One region of the Geodermatophilus bullaregiensis genome, then DNA from elsewhere that is predicted to be linked to it. Evidence: predicted binding sites of a transcription regulator. Region 1 holds the regulator's gene; each other region holds the start of a gene.
What was found. The regulator LexA, encoded in region 1, represses DNA repair genes until DNA is damaged. The targets are predictions, from matches to a motif close to TCGAACANNTGTTCGA.

Region 1 (5,069 bases):
GCCGTCCCCAGCGTGGCGATCGCCGGGTACACCAACGCCGGCAAGTCCAGCCTGCTCAACCGGCTGACCGGCGCCGGCGTGCTGGTGGAGGACGCGCTGTTCGCCACCCTCGACCCGACGGTGCGCCGCGCGCAGTCGCCCGACGGCCGCGAGTACACCCTCACCGACACCGTCGGCTTCGTGCGGCACCTGCCGCACCAGCTGGTGGACGCGTTCCGGTCGACGCTCGAGGAGGTGGCCGGCGCGGACCTGCTGCTGCACGTCGTCGACGGCTCCGACCCCGACCCGCTCGGCCAGATCGACGCGGTGCACGTCGTCCTCCGGGAGATCGACGCGGCGGCGGTGTCCGAGCTGATCGTCGTCAACAAGGTCGACGCCATGACCGAGGACGACGTGCTGACACTGCGCCGCGCCCTGCCCGGCGCGGTGTGGGTCTCGGCCCGCACCGGTGAGGGCATCGAGACGCTGCGCGAGATCGTCGCCACCCGCCTGCCGCACCCGGACGTCGAGGTCGAGGTGCTCGTCCCCTACGACCGCGGTGACCTGGTGGCCCGCGTGCACCGGGACGGCGAGGTGCTCACCGAGCAGCACGAGGTGGCCGGCACCCGGCTGTCCGCCCGGGTCGACGGCGGCCTGGCCGCCGCGCTGGAGGCGTTCGCCGCACCCGTCGGCTGACCCGTCCCCTGCCCCCGCCGCCCGGGTGCCCGGCTCCCCGCCGGGCACCCGGGCGGCTCGCCGTCGGCCGCTCCGAGGTCACGGGCCGGTCACGGGCCGGTACCGTGACCGCGTGACCAGCGGCGTGGCGCGACGCCCGGCCGGCGCGCCGTCCGGCGACGAGCCGGGTGAGCACGCGGCCCCGTCCGGGCGCGTGGTGACGTCCGGCCGGCCGCCGTGGTGGCTGCTGCTGGGCGCCCTCCTCGTCGCCGTCGCCGTCACCGCCGACCTGCTCACCCGCGGCTACCTGGAGCGGGTGGACCTGCAGGTCTCCGAGGTGGTCAGCGGCTGGGACCTGCGGAACTCACCGGCCTACTGGCCGGTCTGGGTGGTCACCCAGATCGGGGGCCGCGGCACCATCCTGGCCGTGCTGGCCGTCCTGGTCGGCTGGTTGTGCGTTCGGCGGCGGACGCTGCTCCCGCTCGTGCGGGTCCTCGCCGCGCTGCTGCTGCTGACGGTCGTCGTCTACGCCGTCAAGTTCGGCACCGGGCGCACCGCACCGGCCTACCCCGGGTCGTTCTTCCACCGCGACGGGGCGTCCTACCCCTCCGGTCACGTGGCCAACGCCGTGCTCATGTGGGGCGTGGCCCGCTGGCAGGCGGTCGAGTACCGGCTCCGGCCCTGGTTGCAGCGCACCCTGTGGTGGCTCTCCGTCCTGGGGCCGGTGGCCACCGGTGTGGCCATGGTGTCGCTGGACTTCCACTGGGTCACCGACGCGGTGGTCGGCGCGGCCGTCGGACTGCTCCTGCTGGGCGTGGTTCGCGGACTCGACTCATCCGTGCTGTCACGCTGGGCACGTGTCCGAGCCGGCCGCCCACCGGCGCAGACCTGACGCGGGCGCCCGGTCCGTCCCCGGCCGGTGCGTCCGTGCGGTCGCCCTCGCCGGCGCCGCGCTCGGCCTGGCACTGGGAGCCGCGCCGCCCGCCGCCGCCGCCGAGGAGCCGGTCGCCCCGTCGACGCGCTGCCAGGTGACCGATCCGCGGCTGGCCGAGCTCTCCGGGCTGGTCGACGTCGGCGACCGCGTGCTGGCGATGGTCGACGGCGGCGACCAGGCGGCCGTGTACGTCCTCGACGGCGCCTGCCAGGTCGTCGACGTGGTCACCGCGCCGCTGGACCCCTACGACCCCGAGGACCTCGCCGTCGGTCCCGACGGCACCGTCTGGCTGGCCGACACCGGGGACAACAACGCCACCCGCGCCACTGTCGCGCTCCTCGCGCTGCGCCCCGACGGGACGACGGGGCTGTACCGGATGACCTTCCCCGACGGCCCGCACGACGCCGAGGCACTGCTGCTGGCGCCCGACGGCACGCCGTACGTGGTCACCAAGGAGGTGCTCGGCGCCAGTCACGTCTACCGGCCGGCGACGGCGCTGGTCGACGGCGGGACGGTCGGGCTGGCCGACGTCGGCACGGTGACCGTCACGCTCACCGGCACGCCCGGGGGCCCGGTGGGGCGCGCCGGCCAGCTGCTGGTGACCGGCGGGGCGGTCGCCCGTGACGGCAGCCGGCTCGCGCTGCGGACCTACACCGACGCCTACGTCTGGCCGCTGGCCGGCTCCGACGTCCCGGGCGCGCTGGCCGGCGAGCCGGTCCGCGTCGCCCTGCCGGCCGCGCCGCAGGGGGAGGCGGTCAGCTTCACCGCGGACGGCAGCGCCCTGCTCGTGGCCGGCGAGGGCGTCCCCGGCGACGTCACGCTGGTCCCCGTCCCCGCCACCACGGCACCGTCGTCTGCGGCGGCCCCCGCCGACCCGTCGCTGCCGGAGCTGCTCTCCGACGGCAGCAGCGGCGTCTCGCCGGTCACCGCCGGGCTGGTCGCCGCGGCCGTCGCGACCGCGCTGGTCTGGATCGGGGGGCGGCTGCTCCGGCGGCGCCCCGCGGCCGGCCCACCCCGGAACGGCTGACGGCCGCCCCGCAGGCGCGGGACGGCCGTCGGACCGGAGCGGCCGTGAGGGCGCCAGCGGTGGTCAGACGCGGCGCAGCACCGTGACGACCCGGCCGAGGACGGTCGCCTCGTCGCCCGGGATCGGCTCGTAGGCGGGGTTGTGCGGCAGCAGCCACACGTGCCCGTCGCGCCGCTTGTAGGTCTTCACCGTGGCCTCGCCGTCGAGCATGGCGGCGACGATCTCGCCGTTCTCCGCGGTGGGCTGCTGGCGCACGACCACCCAGTCGCCGTCGCAGATGGCCGCGTCGACCATCGAGTCGCCGGCGACGCGCAGCATGAACAGCGTGCCCTCGCCGACCAGCTCGCGGGGCAGCGGGAAGACGTCCTCCACCGCCTGCTCGGCGAGCACCGGGCCACCGGCGGCGATCCGGCCGACCAGCGGCACGTAGGTGGGTGCGCCGGCGTCGGCCGCGGCGGCCGGCGCCGCGGGTGCACCGGCCTCGCCGGGCGTCTCGCCGGGGAGCCGGACGTCGAGCGCGCGGGGGCGGTTGGGGTCGCGCCGCAACCAGCCCTTCTTCTGCAGCACCGAGAGCTGGTGGGCGACCGACGACGCGGAGGACAGGCCGACGGCCTCGCCGATCTCGCGCACCGAGGGCGGGTAGCCGCGCCGCTCGATCGAGTCGCGGATGACCTCGAGCACCCGGCGCTGCCGCTGGGTGAGACCGTCGCCGGCCTCCGTGCGGTCGGGGAAGGTGCGCACCGCGCCGGCCTGGTCGCCCGCGGCCGGGGTCTCCGTCGTCGCGCCGGCCTTCGCGCCGCGCCGGGTCGCCGTCCCACCGGTCCGCGTGCGCTGGCCGGTCCCGCTCGTGCCCGCCACGTCTCCTCCTCGCCGACTGTGCCGCCACAGCCCTCGTGTCCTGCCCCTCCGCCCGGGGTGCCCGGTCCGGCCGCCGTCCCGTGCGGGATCCGCAGCCGGCCGTGACCCCCACGACGTCCGGAGACGACGGCGGACGGGTGCTGATCGGACGGTAGCGCCTCGGCGCCGGTACTTCAAACGTGTGTTCGAAACCGCCGGGGACGTGTCGGGTCGCCCCTGTCGGAGGCGTGCGGTAGGAATCGCAGTGGCGTTCGGTCGAACACGTGTTCGACCAGGTGGGTCCGAGGAGGAGGAGGAGTGGTCATGGGGAGCGTGCGGCAGGACGTGCTGCAGTTCGACGCGACGGTCCAGGTCCCGTGGCGGCCGTTGCTCGGAGCGGGAGCCGGTGGGGGTGCGGCGGCTCCCGATCGCCCTGCGTGGCCGGTGGAGCGGGCTGCCCTGCCGGGCTCCGGTCCGCGGGTCGCGGCGCACCTGCGCCCGGTCCCCGACCGGCCGGCCACCGCCGAGGCGCGCACCGGCGGGGCCGGCGCCGGACCGTCCGCCGAGGCGCCGCGCACCCGCCGCGACCCGGCCCGCCCGAGTGGGCGCCCGCTGCGCTCCCGGACCACCGCGGGCGCGGTCCGCGGCGGGTGCGCGCCGGCGCCGTCCGCCGTGCGGCTGACCCGCCGGGGCCGCCGCCTGCTCACCGCGCTCGCCCTGGGCGCGGCGGTCGCCCTGGGCTCGTGGGTCTCGCCGTTGCTCCCCGGCGGCGACGGCGGGCTGCGGCTGGCGGGGGAGAGCAGCGTCGTGGTCGAGCCGGGTGACACGGTCTGGTCGATCGCGGGGGAGGTCACCGGCGACGGGCAGGACGTGCGGGTCGTGGTCGACGCCATCGAGGAGCTCAACGACCTCGAGGACTCGGTGGTCGTGCCCGGCCAGGTCCTCCAGCTGCCGTGAGCACGGGCGCGACCCGCGGGGGCGCACCCGGCGTGCACGCCGCGCCCCGGCCCCGTCCCGGCAGACTTGGACGAGGCTGCCGCGTCCGGTTCGTCAACCCTCCGGGCGAGGTCGCTCACGGACCGGAGCCGTTCCGGCGCATACGGTCGGGGGCGTGTCAGCAGCCGTGAACAGCCGGGCCGCAGTCGCCTTCCGCTCGCCGCAGGACGTCGAGGTCCTGGTGGACGGTGCCTGGGTCCCCGGTGCCATGCTGGGCTGGCGGCACGACGAGACCGGTGGCTGCCAGGCGCAGGTCCGGTGGCGCGACGGGGCCGACGGGGAGACGACCTGGGTCGACCTCGCGGCCGTGCGGCTGCCGGAGCGGCACCTCTCCCTCGCCTCCGCAGAGGCGCCGGCCGCACCGCCGGCGGCCCACACCGGCGGGCAGGGATCCGCGGCGCGACCCGACGCGACAGTGGTCATGACCGCCGTCACGCCGGCCCGCCGTGCCTTCCGCGCCGCCCGCCGCCACGGCGCCGACGGCACCGCCGAGCAGTCCGCCGTCGGCCCCGCCGGCGCCGGCCGGCACCGTGCGCCCGCCGACGCCGGCCGCCACCGCGCCCTCACCGCCGAGACGCCCGCGATCGCCCTCGGCGCACCGGCCCACACCCCCGCCGCTGC
Region 2 (5,069 bases), 3.1 Mb from region 1:
TGCAGCTCCTGCACCACCTTGGCGGCGACGCCCGAAGCGACGAGCTTCCTCAACATCCCCATGGGGTTGCCTCCTCGTGTCGATTCCTGTCCTCGTGCCCCGTGAACGCGCGCCGCAACCGTGGCGATCCCGACGTCCTCCGTGCCGTGTCGGTGGTGGGCCGCTGACTGCGCGTTCGGACGCACCGCCGCGTCCTTTCTGGCCCGGCGCGGCGTGTCCGCGCCGGGCGGCCGGCTCCCGCGTGTCGAGGAGTTCGGGTGTCCGCGCTGGTCAGCGCGGCGTGTCGGATCCGGGGCGGGAGTCAAGTGCGCGGACCCGGATCGGGCGTGGCGGCCGACCGGAGCGGTTGAGCGCTCAGGGACCCCTACCTACCGTCGTCGCGGTCCGGCCAGGGCCCTTCGTCACTCCCCGTGTGACACCCGCCGGATGCGCCGAACCGGATGCCGGCACCCAGCCGGTCTCCCGGGCCGGGGACCCACCGCAGCACTGGGGTGGAGCGCGACTCGTCGCGCCGGGCGACTCCTCCGTCCGAACCCGTCAGCTAACCCGGTAGGCGATCGTGGAGAACAGGAGAACCGTCGTCGATGACGACTACCCGCACGTCCACCGCTCGTCGCTCGTTCCGCGGCATCGCCGTCGCGGCCATCGCCGGAGCCGGCATCGTCCTCTCACCCCTCCCGGCCTCGGCTGCCGTGGGTGGCGGCGGTGGTGGGGCCGTGACGGCCGCGCCGGTCGCCGCTCCCAACGGCGCGGCCCAGACGGCCGTCGACACCGCGCTCGCCCAGCGCGGTGACATGTACCTCTACGGCGCGACCGGTCCCGACCGGTTCGACTGCTCGGGGCTGACCAGCTTCGCCTACAAGGCGGCCGGCGTCTCGATCCCGCGCACCTCGAAGGCCCAGTCGACGTTCGGCACCCCGGTGGCGAAGGCCGACCTCCAGCCGGGTGACCTGGTGTTCTTCTACAGCCCGGTCTCGCACGTGGGCATGTACATCGGCAACGGCCAGATGGTCCACGCCTCGACCGCCGGCAAGCCGGTGGCCGTGGTCGCCCTGGACTCCATGCCGCAGTACCAGGGCGCCCGTCGCATCGTCTGACGCGATCCTCGGACGACGCCCCGGCCCTGGTGGGCCGGGGCGCCGTCGCGTCAGGACGGTCCGGTGGAGACTCCTCGGCCGTGACCTCCACCGGCCCGGCGTGGCCCCGCCCCGCCGGGCGGGGACCGGTCGTCGCGCTGGGCAAGCTGGTCGCCGACCAACTGCTCGAGCTGTCGGCTCCCCTGGTGGTCGGCGGCCAACAGCGGGTGGTCCGGACGACGACGGCTGGCGGCGCCCCGGCCACCGTGACGGCGAACCTGGCACGGCTGGGTGTCCCGTCCCGGCTGGCGGGCTGGGCCGGCGCGGACCCGCTCGCCGACGACCTGCTGGCCGGTCTCGCCGGGCGCGGCGTCGAGGTGGCGGTGGTGCGTCGCGGACGGGCGCCGGTGTCGACGGTGCTGGTGCACCCCGACGGCGAGCGCACGCTGCTGACCGACCGTGGGGAAGGCGGGCTGGAGCCTTCCGACGTCCGCGCCTCGTGGGTCGCCGATGCGGCCGTCGTCCACCTGGACGGCTACGACCTGCTGCGCTTCCCCGGCGCGCTGCGGGGCGCCGCGTCGGCGGCACACGGGCGCGGGGTGCCGATCAGCGTGGACGTCGCCGCCGCGACCCGCATCGCCGCGCACGGGGTCGGCGCCTACACCGACCTGCTCGCCGGGCTGCGGCCGGACCTGCTCTCCTGTAACGCCGCCGAGGCCACGGCCCTGGGCCTGGACGGTTCGTTGCCGGCCTGGGCACCCGGGCTGGTGCTGGTGCACGCCGGTGCCCGCCCGACCCGGGTGGTCTCGGCGGCGGGCGCGTGGGAGGTGCCGGTCGAGCCGCTGCCGGCGGGGCGGCTGCGTGACACGACCGGGTGCGGGGACGCGTTCGCGGCCGGGGTGCTGAGCGGCTGGCGCGCCGGGCAGTCCGTGCTGGACGCCGTCCGGTCCGGTTATGCCGCGGCCGCGGTGGTCGCCGGCGTGGTCGGCGGCCAGCCGCCGCCGTGACCTCTCTCGATGCGCGCTGACACATCGCACCTCATAGGCCGCTGACCTGCATTTTCAGGTTGAGCACCCCGGTCCGATCGGTTAGAATTCGTACATGTGTTCGGGTGATCCGGTGGGCGGTGACGTTCTCGACGACGTCGCCGCGCTGGTCGCCGAGCGCAACCGGGTCGATGCCCTGCTGGCGCGGCGGGTACGGGCCGCGGAACTGTCCCAGGCACCGGAGCGGGACGGGCTGACGAGCACGGCGTCCTGGTTGCGCGGGCACTGCCGGCTCTCGGCGGCCGCGGCCGGCCGGCTGGTGACCGCCGGGCGGGTTCTCGAGCACCTGCCCGCGCTGGCCGAGGCGCACGACACCGGGCTGGTCAGCGCCGAGCAGGTGGCCGTGGCCGGGCAGATCCTCACGCCCGAGCGGCTGGCCGCCGCCGCGGCCGCCGGGGTGGACCTGGCCGTCATCGACGCCGTCCTCACCCAGGTGGCCCTCGATCACCCGCACGCCGACTTCGTGCGCGTGGTGCGGCACTACCTGGCCGACCTCGACCCCGACGGACCCGAACCCGATCCCACCGAGGGCCGGTCGCTCACGCTGGCCAAGCACGCCGACGGATCGCTGTCCTTCCGTGGCCAGCTCGACGCCGCCGGTGGGGAGAAGTTCCAGGCGGCGGTCGAGTCCTTCGTGCAGGCCGACCGGCCCGCCGGCGACGACCGCACCCGCGCCCAGCGCCTCGGCGACGCCCTGGTGCAGCTGGCCGACAACGCGCTGGCCGCCGGGGACCTGCCCACCCTGCGCACGGTCAAGCCGCACGTCGCCGTGGTCATCGACGTCGAGGACCTGGCCGATCCGGCCACCGGACCCGGGGCCGGGCGGATGGGCTTCGGCGCGACCATCTCCGCCGCCCGCGCCCGACGGCTGGCCTGCGACGCCACCGTCTCCCGCGTCGTCATGGGCCCCGACGGCGCACCGCTGGACCTGGGCCGCGAGCAGCGCCTGGCCGACCGGTACCTGCGCCGCGCGGTCGAACTGCGCGACGGCGGCTGCGTGTTCACCGGCTGCGATGCACCCACCTGGTGGGCCGAGGTGCACCACCTCGTCCACTGGATCGACGGCGGCGAGACGAACCTGGAGAACTCGGCACTGCTGTGCGAGCGCCACCACACCAAGGTCCACCACGGCTTCCGCGTCGAACGACAACCCGACGGGCGATGGCGCACCTGGCGACCCGACGGCACCCCGATCACCGTCCCCGAACCCCTGCTCCCCCGCGCCGCCTGACGCCCCTGCGCGCGTCCGATCCTCCGGGTGCGAGCATCCGCAGGCAGCTCGAGATGGGGGATGCATGGCGCTCTGGATGGTCCGCAGTGGCCGGCACGGCGAGGGTGACGAGCTCGCCCTGAGCCGTCACGTGGTGGGGATCGGCTGGCCGCGGGCCGGGGACCTCTCCGACGTGACGACGACCGACGAGCTGCGGGAGCGGCTCATCGAGACCCACCCGGACGCCAAGCCCTCGACGATCTCCAACTGGGTCGGCCAGGTCGACGCCTTCCAGAGGCGCATGGCCGACGGCGATCTGGTCGCGCTGCCGTTGAAGACCGAGCCCGTCGTCGCCTTCGGCCGTGTCACAGGGCCCTACGGCTACGTGCCGGACGCCCCCGAGTCGATGCGGCACCAGCGACCGGTCACGTGGCTCCGTGAGGTACCACGGGACGCGATCGACCAGGACATCCTCTACTCCCTCGGCGCCTTCCTCACCGTCTGCCGCATCCAGCGCAACGACGCGGAGGCGCGGATCCGGCAGCTCCTCGCTCGCCCGGACGGCTCACCGCCGCCCGTTTCAACCCCACCGACCGAGGAGCTCCCAGCTGTCGACACCGACCGCCAGCCGGACAGGGACCTCGACCGCGTGCTCAACCGGGAACTGCCGCGCTACGCCGAGGCTCTGGAGCGACTCGGCCAGTGACCCACCTCGACCTGGACGAACGGCTGCCGCTCGCCGCCACCGTCGCGTTCCACGGCCTGGACCGGATCTCACTGCCCCTGTCGGACGACGAGGCACACGAGCTCGTCATCGCCCAAGGGCCCGACCGGTGCCGTTCAGTGCACGATGCCGAGGAAGTGTCCGGCGCAGCGGCTGCACAGGCCGGTGCTGTCGTGCACGTGCTCGCGGGCGTTGACCTCGCGGCACACCGGGCACCAGCGGAAGGTCCGCCGACGGCGGCGGGCGACCTCCTCGGCGGCCTCTGCCAGCACCTCTGGCTCGTACAGGACCTCCTCGGCCTGGAACCGGCGGTCGGCCGCGAACTCCCACACCAGGGGCCACACCCCGTCCCACCGCGGCTCCGGCCGCGCCAGGGTGAAGCCGAAGCCGTCCCAGCCGACCGCCACCTGCGCCGGCTCCCCACTCACGAACCACTGCTCGTGCGCGGGCCCCGGCACCTCGGTCCAGCCAGCGCCCAGCGCCCGCGCCAGCGCGCCGACGGGCACACCGAGCAGCGCCGCCAGGACGGCGTCGCCCTCGGTCAGCCCGTCGTCCGTCACGCCGACTGCTGCGCCATCTCCGCGAGCCGGCACAGCGCGTTGACCTGGCGCAGCTGCTCCGGCGTCCGCACGGCCGCGTCGAGCAGCAGCGGGCTCATCACCACCACGGCCAGCGCCTTGGCCCGCGACACCGCCACGTTGAGCCGGTTGAGGTCGTACAGGAACGGCACCCCGCGCGGCGCGTCGTCGGCCGACGTCGAGGTCGTCGAGTACACGACCACCGGCGCCTCCTGACCCTGGAACCGGTCGACCGTGCCCACCCGCGCGCCGTCCGGCAGCAGCGACCGGATCAGCCCGACCTGGTTGTTGTACGGCGCCACCACGAGGACGTCGTCCGGCCCGATCGGCCGCTCGGCGCCCTCGGCGTCCACCCACCCGACGCCCTGCAGCGAATGCCAGACGGCGGCGACCTCGGCCGCCTCCTCCCGGGACGACGCCGACGCCGACGTCGTG
Region 3 (5,069 bases), 610 kb from region 1:
TCTCCGCCGCGGTGACCGCCCGGGTCCCGCGCCGCCGCCGGACCGCCTGACGGCGATGTGCCGATGGGTTGCGGCCGTGGCCTCCGACGCCGGCGGTGGCGTGCGCCGAGGGCTCGTCCTGCAGACCGACATGCGCCGTAGGCGCACATTGCTGCAGGTCACCCCTCCTACCGGGGTCAGCCGACCGGCACCAGCGCCCGCCAGCGTGCGAGCCCGGGGCCGCACCGGCGCCGTGTGCACCCGTCGCGGTCGCGGCGCCCGTCCGGCCGCGCTGCGTGCACGCCCCGCGGCCCGGGCCCGGGAGGGGCCGATGCCCCCGGTGGGCGCACACCCGTCGCCGCCCCGCCCGGGCCACCCCGGGAACGCCGACGGCCGCCGTCCCGGTGGGGACGGCGGCCGTCGGCGACGGGTGTGCGGCTACTGGTCGTAGCGGCGGCGGAAGCGCTCCTCGAGCCGGTTCTTCAGCGGCTGGCGGCGGGGCTTGCCACCCCGGCCGCGGGCCGCGGTGCTGCCACCGCGCGGGCCGGCCGGGCCGGGCTCGACGGCGCCGGTGGCGGAGCGGTAGTTCAGGACGCCGAGCGCGGCACCGCCGAACATCACCAGGAAGCCGAGGACCCCCAGCGGGACGGACGGGGCGACCGCGCCGCCGACGAGGACGGCCAGGCCCACCAGCACCAGCAGCGCGCCGAGTTGCAACTTCCGCCGGGCCTTGAGCCTGCGGTCACCCGTGCGGACGGAGGAGGCGAACTTGGGATCGTCGTCGACGAGGGCGCGCTCGATCTGCTCCAGTAGTCGCTGCTCGTGCTCGGAGAGCGGCACCGAGACCTCCAGGTGGGCGGAGCCAATACCGCCGGTCTCTACCCGGCGGTGACATCGAGGATACGAGCCGATTGCAGGGTGCGAAAGGCGAGTGCGCCGCGACCCGCCGGGAGGCCCTCGTGATCACCCTCGCGGGGGGGCGTCGCGCACCCGGCGGTCGCCGTCGCGGTGCAGGAGGGTGGCCGGGCGGACGGCGCCGGCACCGAACCGGCGGGCCGCCCGGTCGGCGGCGAGCTCGGCGTCGCGGCGGCCGTGCTCGCGGGCGCCGAGCTCGAGCTGGCGGGGTGCCGACCCCGCCTCCACCAGGCGCTCGGCGCGCACGCCGACGAGCCGGATCCGCGCCCGGTCCAGGCCGAGTGCGTCGAAGAGGGCACGGGCGGTCTCGTACAGCTCCTGCCCGACGTCGGTGGGGACGCCGAGGGTGCGGCTGCGGGTGATCGTGGTGAAGTCGGCGAAGCGGACCTTGATGCTCACCGTGCGGGCCAGCCAGCCGCCCGCACGCAGCCGGCCCGCCGTCCGCTCGGCCAGCCGCAGCAGCTCCCGGTGGATCACGGCGGGGTCGTCGACGTCGGTGCCGAAGGTCTCCTCGTGCCCGGCCGACCGCTCCGGCTCGTCGGGCACCACCCGGCGGGGGTCGCGGCCCCAGGCCAGCTCGTGCAGGTGGCTGCCCGCGGCGAGCCCCACCGCGCGCTGCAGCGTGCGGGCCGGGACGTGCGCGAGGTCGCCGACGGTGCGCAGCCCCAGCCGCAGCAGCACCTCCTCGGTCCTGGCGCCCACGCCCCACAGCGCGCCGACCGGCAGCGGGTGCAGGAAGTCGATGACCTCGGCCGGGCGGACGACGAGCATCCCGTCGGGCTTGGCGCGGGTGGAGGCGAGCTTGGCGACGAACTTGGTGCCGGCCACCCCGACCGAGCAGGTGATGCCCTGCTCGTCGTAGACCCGGGCGCGCAGGTACTCGCCGATCTGCGCGGCATCGCCCAGCCGCCGGCCGGCCCCGGCGACGTCGAGGAACGCCTCGTCCAGCGACAGCGGCTCGACCAGCGGGGTCACCGACCGGAACAGCGCCATGACCGACCGGGAGACCTCGGCGTAGAGCGCCATGTCCCCCGGCAGCACGGTCGCGGTCGGGCACAGCCGCAGCGCCCGGGCCGTGGGCATCGCGGCGTGCACGCCGTACGCCCGGGCCTCGTACGTGGCCGAGGTGACCACCCCGCGGTTGCCGGCGCCGCCGACGACGACCGGGGTGCCGGCCAGCTCGGGGCGCCGCCGCACCTCCACGCTGGCGAAGAAGGCGTCCATGTCGACGTGCAGCACGCTGCACCCCTCCGCCCGCCCCCGCGACGGCGTCACGCCCACCCCTCTCCTCGAACACGTGTTCGGACCGACCGGAGGAGGGTAGCGGCCCGCGCGGGCACCCGGCGCGTCGTCGGGGCGGGTGCCGGGGCGTGTCCCGAAACGGCTGGTCGGGGCATGTGTGGCGCAGCGCCGATCGAGGTAGGTGGGACACGACCGACCGCCGTCCGGCGGACGGTCCCCATCCGGATCCGGAGGAGCTCGATGGCGCTCGACGACGACGACATGACCAGCGTGGAGGGTCCGGCCGACAGCGGCGCGGGCGAGGGCACACCGGGCCACCAGGACGGCGGCGCGGACGGCGGTGCCGACGGCGGCGCGGGTCACGGCCCGGCCGACGGCGGTGCCGCGGGCGGCGGCTCGGACGGTGGGGCCGACGGTGGGGCGGACGGCGGCGCCGACGGCGGGGCCGACGGCGGTGCCGACGGCGGCGCGGGTCACGGCCCGGCCGACGGCGGTGCGGCCGGTGGCGGCTCGGACGGCGGCGCCGACGGTGGTGCCGACGGCGGCGCGGACGGTTCGGCCTGAGCCAGGGCCCGACCGCCGTGGGGCCGGGCGGGGGTGACCTCCGCCCGGCCCTGCGCCGGTGCACGCACCTCGACCCCGAGGTCTTCGCCGCGGAGCACTGGTCGCGCCGCCCGCTGCTGGCCCGCGCCGAGGACACCGGGGAGTCCTTCTCCGACCTGCTCACCCTGGCCGACGTCGACGAGCTGCTGTCGCGCCGCGGGCTGCGGACCCCGTTCATCCGCATCGCCAAGGACGGCGCCGTCGTCGACCCGAAGCGGTTCACCACCGCCGGTGGCGCCGGCGCCGAGATCGCCGACCAGGTCTCCTCCGACGCCGTGCTGCGGCTGTTCGCCGACGGCAGCACCGTCGTCCTGCAGGGCCTGCACCGGCTCTGGCCGCCGCTGATCGAGTTCGCCGACGCCCTGGCCGCGGATCTGGGACACCCCACGCAGGTCAACGCCTACGTCACGCCGCCGTCCTCGCGCGGGTTCAGCCCGCACTACGACGTCCACGACGTGTTCGTGCTGCAGGTGGCCGGCGAGAAGCACTGGCGCATCCACGAGCCGGTGCTGCCCGACCCGCTGCGCACCCAGCCGTGGAACGACCGCGCGGCCGCGGTGGCCGCCGCCGCGGAGCGCGAGCCGGTCGTCGACGCCGTCCTGCGCCCCGGTGACGCCCTCTACCTCCCCCGCGGCTACCTGCACTCGGCGGTGGCGCTGGGGCAGACCAGCGCGCACCTGACCGTCGGCGTCCACCCGGTCACCCGGTGGGCGGCCGCGGAGCAGGCGCTGGACCTGGTGCGGGTGCTGGCCGCCGACGACCGGGAGCTGCGGCGCTCGCTGCCGGTGGGCCTGGACCTCGCCGACCCCGCGGCCCTGCGCGACGACGTGGCGACCGTGGTCGGCGCCCTCCGGGAGTGGCTCGACCGGGTCGACCCCGACCAGGTGGCCGACCGGCTGCGCGAGCGGACCTGGGGGCAGGTGCGCCCCGAGCCGGTCGCCCCGCTGGCCCAGGCGACCGCGGCCGCCGCGCTCACCCCCGACACCGTGCTGCGGCTGCGCCGCCGGCTGCGCTGCACCCTCCGGGAGGCCGAGGGCCACCGGGTGGTCCTGCTCGGCGGCCGCCGCCGGCACGAGTTCCCCGCCTCGGCCCGGCCCGCGCTGGCCGAGCTGCTGGCCGCCGGGGAGCTCGAGGTGGCCGACCTGCCGGGGCTCGACCCCGACGACCGGCTCACCCTCGCCCGGCGGCTGGTCACCGAGTCGGTCGCGGTGGTGGCCGACGCCGCCCTCCCCGGCGGGCACGGCGGCGTCGACGGCGTCCCCGCGACCGCGCCGGCGCCGGGCCCGTCCGGTCCCGGCGCCCCGGTGCCGGGCGCCGGCGGGGACGATGGGGAGCGTGCCGACGCCCTCGGGACCGGGTCGTGAGCCCGCCGCCCTGCCTCGGGTGAGCACCGCACCGGCCGAACGGTCCGGCGGTGCGGTGCCGCCCGCCGCCCGGGTGGGCCGGCTGGACGCGACCCGCTGCTCGGTCACGGCCCTGACGCGGGGCGACTCCCCCGAGGCGACGGCCGGGCCGGCGCAGCGCTGGCTGCTGGTCGAGCAGCCGGGGCCGTGGGGCCGCGACGCGCTGGCCCAGTCCCGCTTCGACCCCGGTGTGGCCGCCGGCCTGGCCTCCCGGGCGCGGGCGGAGGGCGTGCGGGTGCTGCTGGTCCGCCGTCCCGGCGACCGGCTGGCCGACTCCGGCCGCCGCTGGGCCTACGCCGACGGCCGCCCCGGCCACGAGGGGCTGTGGTGGTCGGTGCGCGGCGAGGACGCCGACCTGCTCGACGCCCCGTGGGACGGGTCGGTCGGCGAGCGGGCGCACGGCCCCGCCTACCTGGTGTGCACGCACGGCCAGCACGACGCCTGCTGCGCGCTCCGCGGCCGGCCGCTGGCCCGCGCGCTGCCCGCGCCGGGCCCGGCCGACGTCTGGGAGTGCAGCCACCTGGGCGGCTGCCGGTTCGCCGGCAACGTGCTCGTCCTGCCGCACGGCTTCGCCTACGGGCAGGTCCCCGGCGACGGCACCGACCTGGTCGCCGCGCACTCCCGCGGGCAGGTGGCCCTGCCGTGGCTGCGCGGGCGGGCCGGCCTGCCCATGCCGGCGCAGGCGGCGCAGGGAGCCGCCCGCGAGGACCTGGGGCTGCTCGGCGTCGACGACCTGCCGCTGCGCTCCTCGCACCGGCTGCCCGGCTCGGACGCCGAGGAGACCGCCGGCGTGGAGCGGTTCGAGGTGGTGCTGGCCGGCCCGGACGGCGACGTGGTCGTCCGGGTGGAGAGCCGGCCCTCCGACGAGGCGGCGCAGCTGACCTGCCGGGCGCTGCACCCGGCGCACTCCCGGGTGTGGACGGCGCT
Region 4 (5,069 bases), 1.5 Mb from region 1:
GTCGGGCCAGTACCACGGTGCGATGCCCGGCGAGCTGCCCTACATCGCCTCCAAGGCCGCGCTGCACGAGCTGACCCCGTCCCTCGCCGCACACCTGATGCCCCGGGGCATCACGGTCAACTGTGTGGACCCCGGCCCCAACGACACCGGCTACGCCGACGAGGCGACCCGCGCCGCCGTCACCGCCCGCAACCCCGGTCGGCGCTGGAGCACCCCCGAGGACACGGCCAAGCTGGTGGCCTGGCTGGTGAGCGACGAGGCCGAGTGGGTCACCGGCCAGACCATCGCCTCGGACGGAGGCTGGTCGGCCGTCGGTTGACCGCCGACGACCCGCTTCCCCGGGTCAGGCACCAGGGGCCAGTGGTGCCGGGACGGTGATCTCGGTGCCGTCCGGTATGTACGTGCGCCAGGTGCCGGTCGGTTGTCGTTCGACGCGGAAGCCGTGGTGGACCTTGCTGTGGTGCCGCTCGCACAGCAGCGCGGAGTTCTGCAGGTTGGTCTCGCCGCCGTCGAGCCAGTGCACCAGGTGGTGCACCTCGGCCCACCACGTCGGCGCAGCACAGCCGGTGAACACGCAGCCGCCGTCGCGCAGCTCCACCGCCCGCCGCAGGTGGCGGTCGGCCAGCCGGTGCTCGCGGCCGAGGTCCAGCGGTGCGCCGTCGGGGCCGAACACCACCCGGCTGACCGCGCCGTCGCAGGCCAGCCAGCGGGCGCGGGCCGCGGAGACGACCGCGCCGAACTCCATCCGCCCGGTCCCGTGCCCGGTGGCGGGGTCGGTCAGGTCCTCGAGGTCGATGACGACGGCGACGTGCGGCTTGACCGTGCGCAGCACCGGCAGGTCGCTGGCGGCCAGTCGGTTGTCGCACAGCTGCACCAGGGCGTCGCCGAGGCGCTGGGCGCGGGTGCGGTCGTCGCCGGCGGGCCGGTCGGCCTGCACGTGGGCTTCCAGCGCGGCCTGCAGCTTCTCGCCGCCGACGGCGTCGAGGTGGCCGCGGATGGACAGTGATCCGTCGGCGTGCCGGGCCAGGGTCAGCGCCCGGCCCCCGGTCGGGTCGGGTTCGGGGCCGTCGGGGTCCAGGCCGGCGAGGTAGTGCTGCACCACCTGCACCAGGACGGCGTGCTCCTGCTCGACGGCGACCCCGGTGAACACCGCGTCGATCTCCGCCGGGTCGAGCCCGGCGGCCGCCGCCGCGGCCAGCCGCTCTGGCGTCACCGCCCGGGCGGCCACGCTGACCTGCTCGGCGCTGGCCAGCCCGGCGTCGTGCGCCTCGCCGAGGGCGGGCAGGTGCTCCAGCGCCCGCCCGTTGCGCACCAGCCGCGCCGCCTCGCTCGTCGACAGCCGGCAGTGCCCGCGCAGCCAGGACACCATCGACGTCAGCCCGTCACGCTCCGGTGCCTGCGACAGCTCCGCGGCCCGCACCGACCGGGCCAGCGCGGCGTCGATCCGGTTGCGCGCGGCGATGAGCGGCGACGTCGTCCAGCACCTCACCGGTCAGCAGGGCACTCGAACACACGTACGAACAATAGCCGAGCTCAGATGGTTTCGCGACTTGAATCCGCAGGTCAGAGGACTGTCCACAGATCCTCGCGGTCCCTTGCGGTGGCCGGGCGAGCACCTCCTGCACGAGGGCGGCGGCCACCGCTACGGTGCCGCTCGTGCCCACCGGGTCGTCGCCCCGCCTCGCGGCGATCGTGGACGCGTTGCCGCTGCAGCCGCACTCCCGGGTCCTGGAGATCGGCTGCGGGCCCGGCGCGGCCGCGCGGGCCGTGGCCGACCGGCTCGTCACCGGGCACGTCCTGGCGATCGACCGGTCGGCGAGGGTCATCGCCCAGGCCGCGGCCGCATCGGCCGACCACCTGGCCGCGGGGCGGATGACCCTGCGCCACGTCGCGGCCGAGGACCTCGTCCTGGAACCCGACGAGGATCCGTACGACCTCGTCCTCGCCGTCCGCGTCGGCGCTCTCGACGGCCGGTACCCCGAGGTGGGCGCACGGGTGCTGCGCCGCATCGCCGCCGCGACCCGGCCCGGCGCCCGCTTGTTCGTCGACGGCGGCCGGCCGCTGCAGGAACTGACCATCCCCGAGGTGTGACGGTGCCGCAGGATGGCCGGGTGGAGGCCGACCGTCGGACCGGACCGGCCCTGACAGGGGACGAGCGCGCGGTGCTGGTCAGCGTGCTGGACCGGCAACGCGACACCCTCGCGTGGACGTGCAGCGATCTCGGACCCGTCCAGCTCGCCGAGCGGGCGGTCCCGCCGTCGACCCTGTCGCCGACCGGCTCGGTCGAGCACCTGGCGGCGGTGGAGCGCAGCTGGTCCCAGCGCGTGCTGCAGGGTGCGGACGCCCCGGCGTTCTGGGAGCCGGACCACCGGGGCGAGCCGCCTCCCGACCTCGCGCCGATCGAGCGCTGGAGACGGGAGTGCGACCGTTCCCGCGCGTTCGTCGACGGAGGCGCGTCGCTGGACACGGAGGTCGAGCACGGTGGCGCGCGGTTCTCGCTGCGCTACGTGCCGATCCACCCGATCGAGGAGTACGCCCGGCACAACGGGCACGCCGACCCCCTGCGGGAGCGTCTCGACGGCAGCACCGGGGAGTGACCGGGGTGGCCGACCCGCACGTGCACGTGGAGCGGGACGTGGTCCTCGGGCGGGCCCGCGCGCGGGAGGTCCTCACCACCGCCGTCGGGCGGGTCCCCGACTCCGCGATCGGCGTGCGGACCGGCTGTGGGCAGCGGCGGCCGTACGCGGCCACGTCGCCGGTGCCGGAACGGGTCACCTGCCTGCCGTGCCGGGAGCACGCGCGCAGCGCCCACCTGGGGTGGGCGCGGACGCTGGAGGGCGTGGCCGGCTCCCCGGGTGTCGACGCGGCCGCCGCTGCCGAGGCGCGCGAGCAGGCGCGTCGACACCGCGACCTCGCCCGGCGGTACGCCTCCTGAGCGGGGGAGCGGCTGTACTGGTGAGCACCGGATCCGCGGGGGGCGGTGGAGACTCCGGAGCCGTGGACGACCGGCTGCGCCAGGCGCCCGTCGTGCCGGCGTTCGCCCGCGCGGTGCGGCCGGTCGCCGGTGTCCTGGGCCTCTACGCCGGTGGGTCGCTGGCCTCCGGTGACTTCCGGCCCGGCCGCAGCGACCTGGACCTCGTCGCCGTCGTCGCCGAGGAACTCGACGCCCCGCGCCGCGCCCGGCTCCGGGCGCTGCACGAGGACCTCCGGCGCGGGAACCCTGCGGCCGCCGGGCTGCACTGCGTGTACGTGCCCCGCGAGGACGTGGACGACGTGGCCACCCGGCACCTCACCTGGGCGCACGGCGAGCTCTATTGCCGGGAGCTCAGCGGCATCGCCCGAGCGGAGGTGCTGCGCGGCGGGATCACCGTGCTGGGTCCGGATCCCGCGCAGCTCCTCCCACCGGTCGACGACGCGGCACTGCGCGCGGCCGCCCGCGCCGAGTTCACCGGCTACTGGTCCGGAGCGGTCCGCAAGCCCTGGCTCTGGCTCCAGGACGGGTACGTCGACCTGGGCCTGGTCACGCTGGCCCGCGCGGAGGCGACCCTGACCGAGAGCCGGCTGATCACCAAGCGGGAGGCGCTGACCCGGCTGCACCGGTTCGGCGTCGACGAGGACCTGTCCCAGGAGATCGCCCGGCGCCGGCACGGGGACGCCGTCCTCCTGACGCTCGCGCAGCGACTGCGTCGCGCCCACACGGCCCGCAGGCTCGTCGCCCGCGGCATCCGCGTCGTCAGCCGCCGCTGATCCCGTCCCGGTGGCGGTGTCCCGCCTGCGCGCACGAGGTCCCGTGAGCAGGATGCGGGGGATGCCGGGGATGCCGATGCACGAGGACCAGGTCGAGGTGGCTGCCGGGACCGTCCGCGCGCTCGTCGCCGACCAGTTCCCGGAGTGGGTCGGGCTCGACGTGCGCGAGGTGCGGTCCGCCGGCACCGACAACGCCGTCTTCCGGATCGGCGACGACCTCGCCGCGCGCTTCCCTCTGAGGCGCGAGGACCCCGACCGGCTGCGCGCCGCGCTGGCGGCCGAGGCCGCCGCGGCGCGCGAGCTGGCCCTCGTCTCACCCGTCCCGACGCCCGTCCCGGTCGCCCTCGGCGAGCCCGGGCACGGGTACCCGTCCCCGTGGAGCGTCCAGACCTGGCTGCCCGGGCACGACGCGACGGTCGAGGACCCGGCGCACTCGCTCGGCTTCGCCGAGGACCTCGCCGCGCTCCTGACCCGCCTCAGGTCCGCGGACACCCGGGGACGGCGGTTCGCCGGCGGCGGCCGGGGTGGCGACCTGACCGACCACGACGCGTGGATGGAGGTCTGCTTCGCCCGCAGCGAGGGCCTGCTCGACGTGGGGCGTCTCCGGCGCACGTGGGCCGGGCTGCGGACCCTGCCGGCCCCGGACTCCGACGTCATGTGCCACGGCGACCTCACACCACCCAACGTCCTGGTCGAGCGCGGCCGGCTCGCCGGGGTCCTCGACGGCGGCGGGTTCGCCGCAGCCGACCCCGCGCTCGACCTGGTCGCCGTCTGGCACCTCCTCGACGACGGGCCGCGGCAGGTGGTCCGTGAGGCGCTGAGGTGCAGCGAGGTCCAGTGGCGGCGGGGGATGGCCTGGGCGTTCGAGCAGTCGGTGGGGCTCGTCTGGTACTACCGCGAGACCAACCCGGGGATGAGCCGCTGGGGACGGCGCACGCTCGACCGTCTCCTCGCCGGCGCGGACGGGTGAGTCCCGCCGTCCCCAGCGCTCCCCCTCAGTCCTGCGGGGTGGCGGCCACCGCGGCCAGTCGGGGCAGGACCTCCTCGCGCCAGCCGGGACCCATGCGGTCGAGTGCATCCCGCTCCCGCTTCTGCTGCAGGTCGAAGCCGGAGTGCTCGAGGAGGAGGCGGGTGCCCCGGCCCTCGGGGACGAGGCGCCAGGTGAGCGTCCACGTGGTGTTGAACGTGTACACCAGACGTTCCTGCTCGACGACCTCGAGCACCTCGCACGGCACCTGACCCCACCCTGGCATCCTCAGGGAGAACCGGTGCCCGACCCGTGCCGCGACGTCGCCGGATGCCCACCAGCGCGCGAGCAGCTG

Region 2: the regulator LexA is predicted to act here: its motif matches at 2,172-2,187, upstream of JOD57_RS20925 (HNH endonuclease signature motif containing protein).
Region 3: the regulator LexA is predicted to act here: its motif matches at 2,184-2,199, upstream of dinB (DNA polymerase IV).
Region 4: the regulator LexA is predicted to act here: its motif matches at 1,505-1,520, upstream of JOD57_RS13505 (HNH endonuclease signature motif containing protein).

What each region holds. Positions count from the first base shown of each region.
Region 1 is NZ_JAFBCJ010000001.1:1,306,321-1,311,389, reverse strand. Features, by position in the region: gene hflX (GTPase HflX) at 1-675, shown strand, start outside; gene JOD57_RS06050 (phosphatase PAP2 family protein) at 788-1,546, shown strand; gene JOD57_RS06045 (hypothetical protein) at 1,512-2,615, shown strand; gene lexA (transcriptional repressor LexA) at 2,679-3,473, opposite strand; gene JOD57_RS06035 (LysM peptidoglycan-binding domain-containing protein) at 3,777-4,409, shown strand; gene JOD57_RS06030 (hypothetical protein) at 4,564-5,069, shown strand, end outside.
Region 2 is NZ_JAFBCJ010000001.1:4,356,594-4,361,662, reverse strand. Features, by position in the region: gene JOD57_RS20940 (hypothetical protein) at 1-62, opposite strand, end outside; cyclic di-AMP (ydaO/yuaA leader) riboswitch at 438-572, shown strand; gene JOD57_RS20935 (C40 family peptidase) at 585-1,097, shown strand; gene JOD57_RS20930 (carbohydrate kinase family protein) at 1,178-2,083, shown strand; gene JOD57_RS20925 (HNH endonuclease signature motif containing protein) at 2,196-3,353, shown strand; gene JOD57_RS20920 (restriction endonuclease) at 3,418-4,038, shown strand; gene JOD57_RS20915 (hypothetical protein) at 4,173-4,616, opposite strand; gene JOD57_RS20910 (TM0106 family RecB-like putative nuclease) at 4,613-5,069, opposite strand, start outside.
Region 3 is NZ_JAFBCJ010000001.1:694,542-699,610, forward strand. Features, by position in the region: gene JOD57_RS03175 (transglutaminase TgpA family protein) at 1-50, shown strand, start outside; gene JOD57_RS03180 (SCO2097 family morphological protein) at 418-819, opposite strand; gene dinB (DNA polymerase IV) at 943-2,169, opposite strand; gene JOD57_RS03190 (hypothetical protein) at 2,377-2,700, shown strand; gene JOD57_RS03195 (cupin domain-containing protein) at 2,718-4,103, shown strand; gene JOD57_RS03200 (ferredoxin family protein) at 4,123-5,069, shown strand, end outside.
Region 4 is NZ_JAFBCJ010000001.1:2,855,063-2,860,131, forward strand. Features, by position in the region: gene JOD57_RS13500 (SDR family oxidoreductase) at 1-319, shown strand, start outside; gene JOD57_RS13505 (HNH endonuclease signature motif containing protein) at 344-1,489, opposite strand; gene JOD57_RS13510 (SAM-dependent methyltransferase) at 1,657-2,091, shown strand; gene JOD57_RS13515 (DinB family protein) at 2,112-2,597, shown strand; gene JOD57_RS13520 (hypothetical protein) at 2,603-2,935, shown strand; gene JOD57_RS13525 (nucleotidyltransferase domain-containing protein) at 2,998-3,747, shown strand; gene JOD57_RS13530 (phosphotransferase) at 3,800-4,717, shown strand; gene JOD57_RS13535 (SRPBCC family protein) at 4,743-5,069, opposite strand, start outside.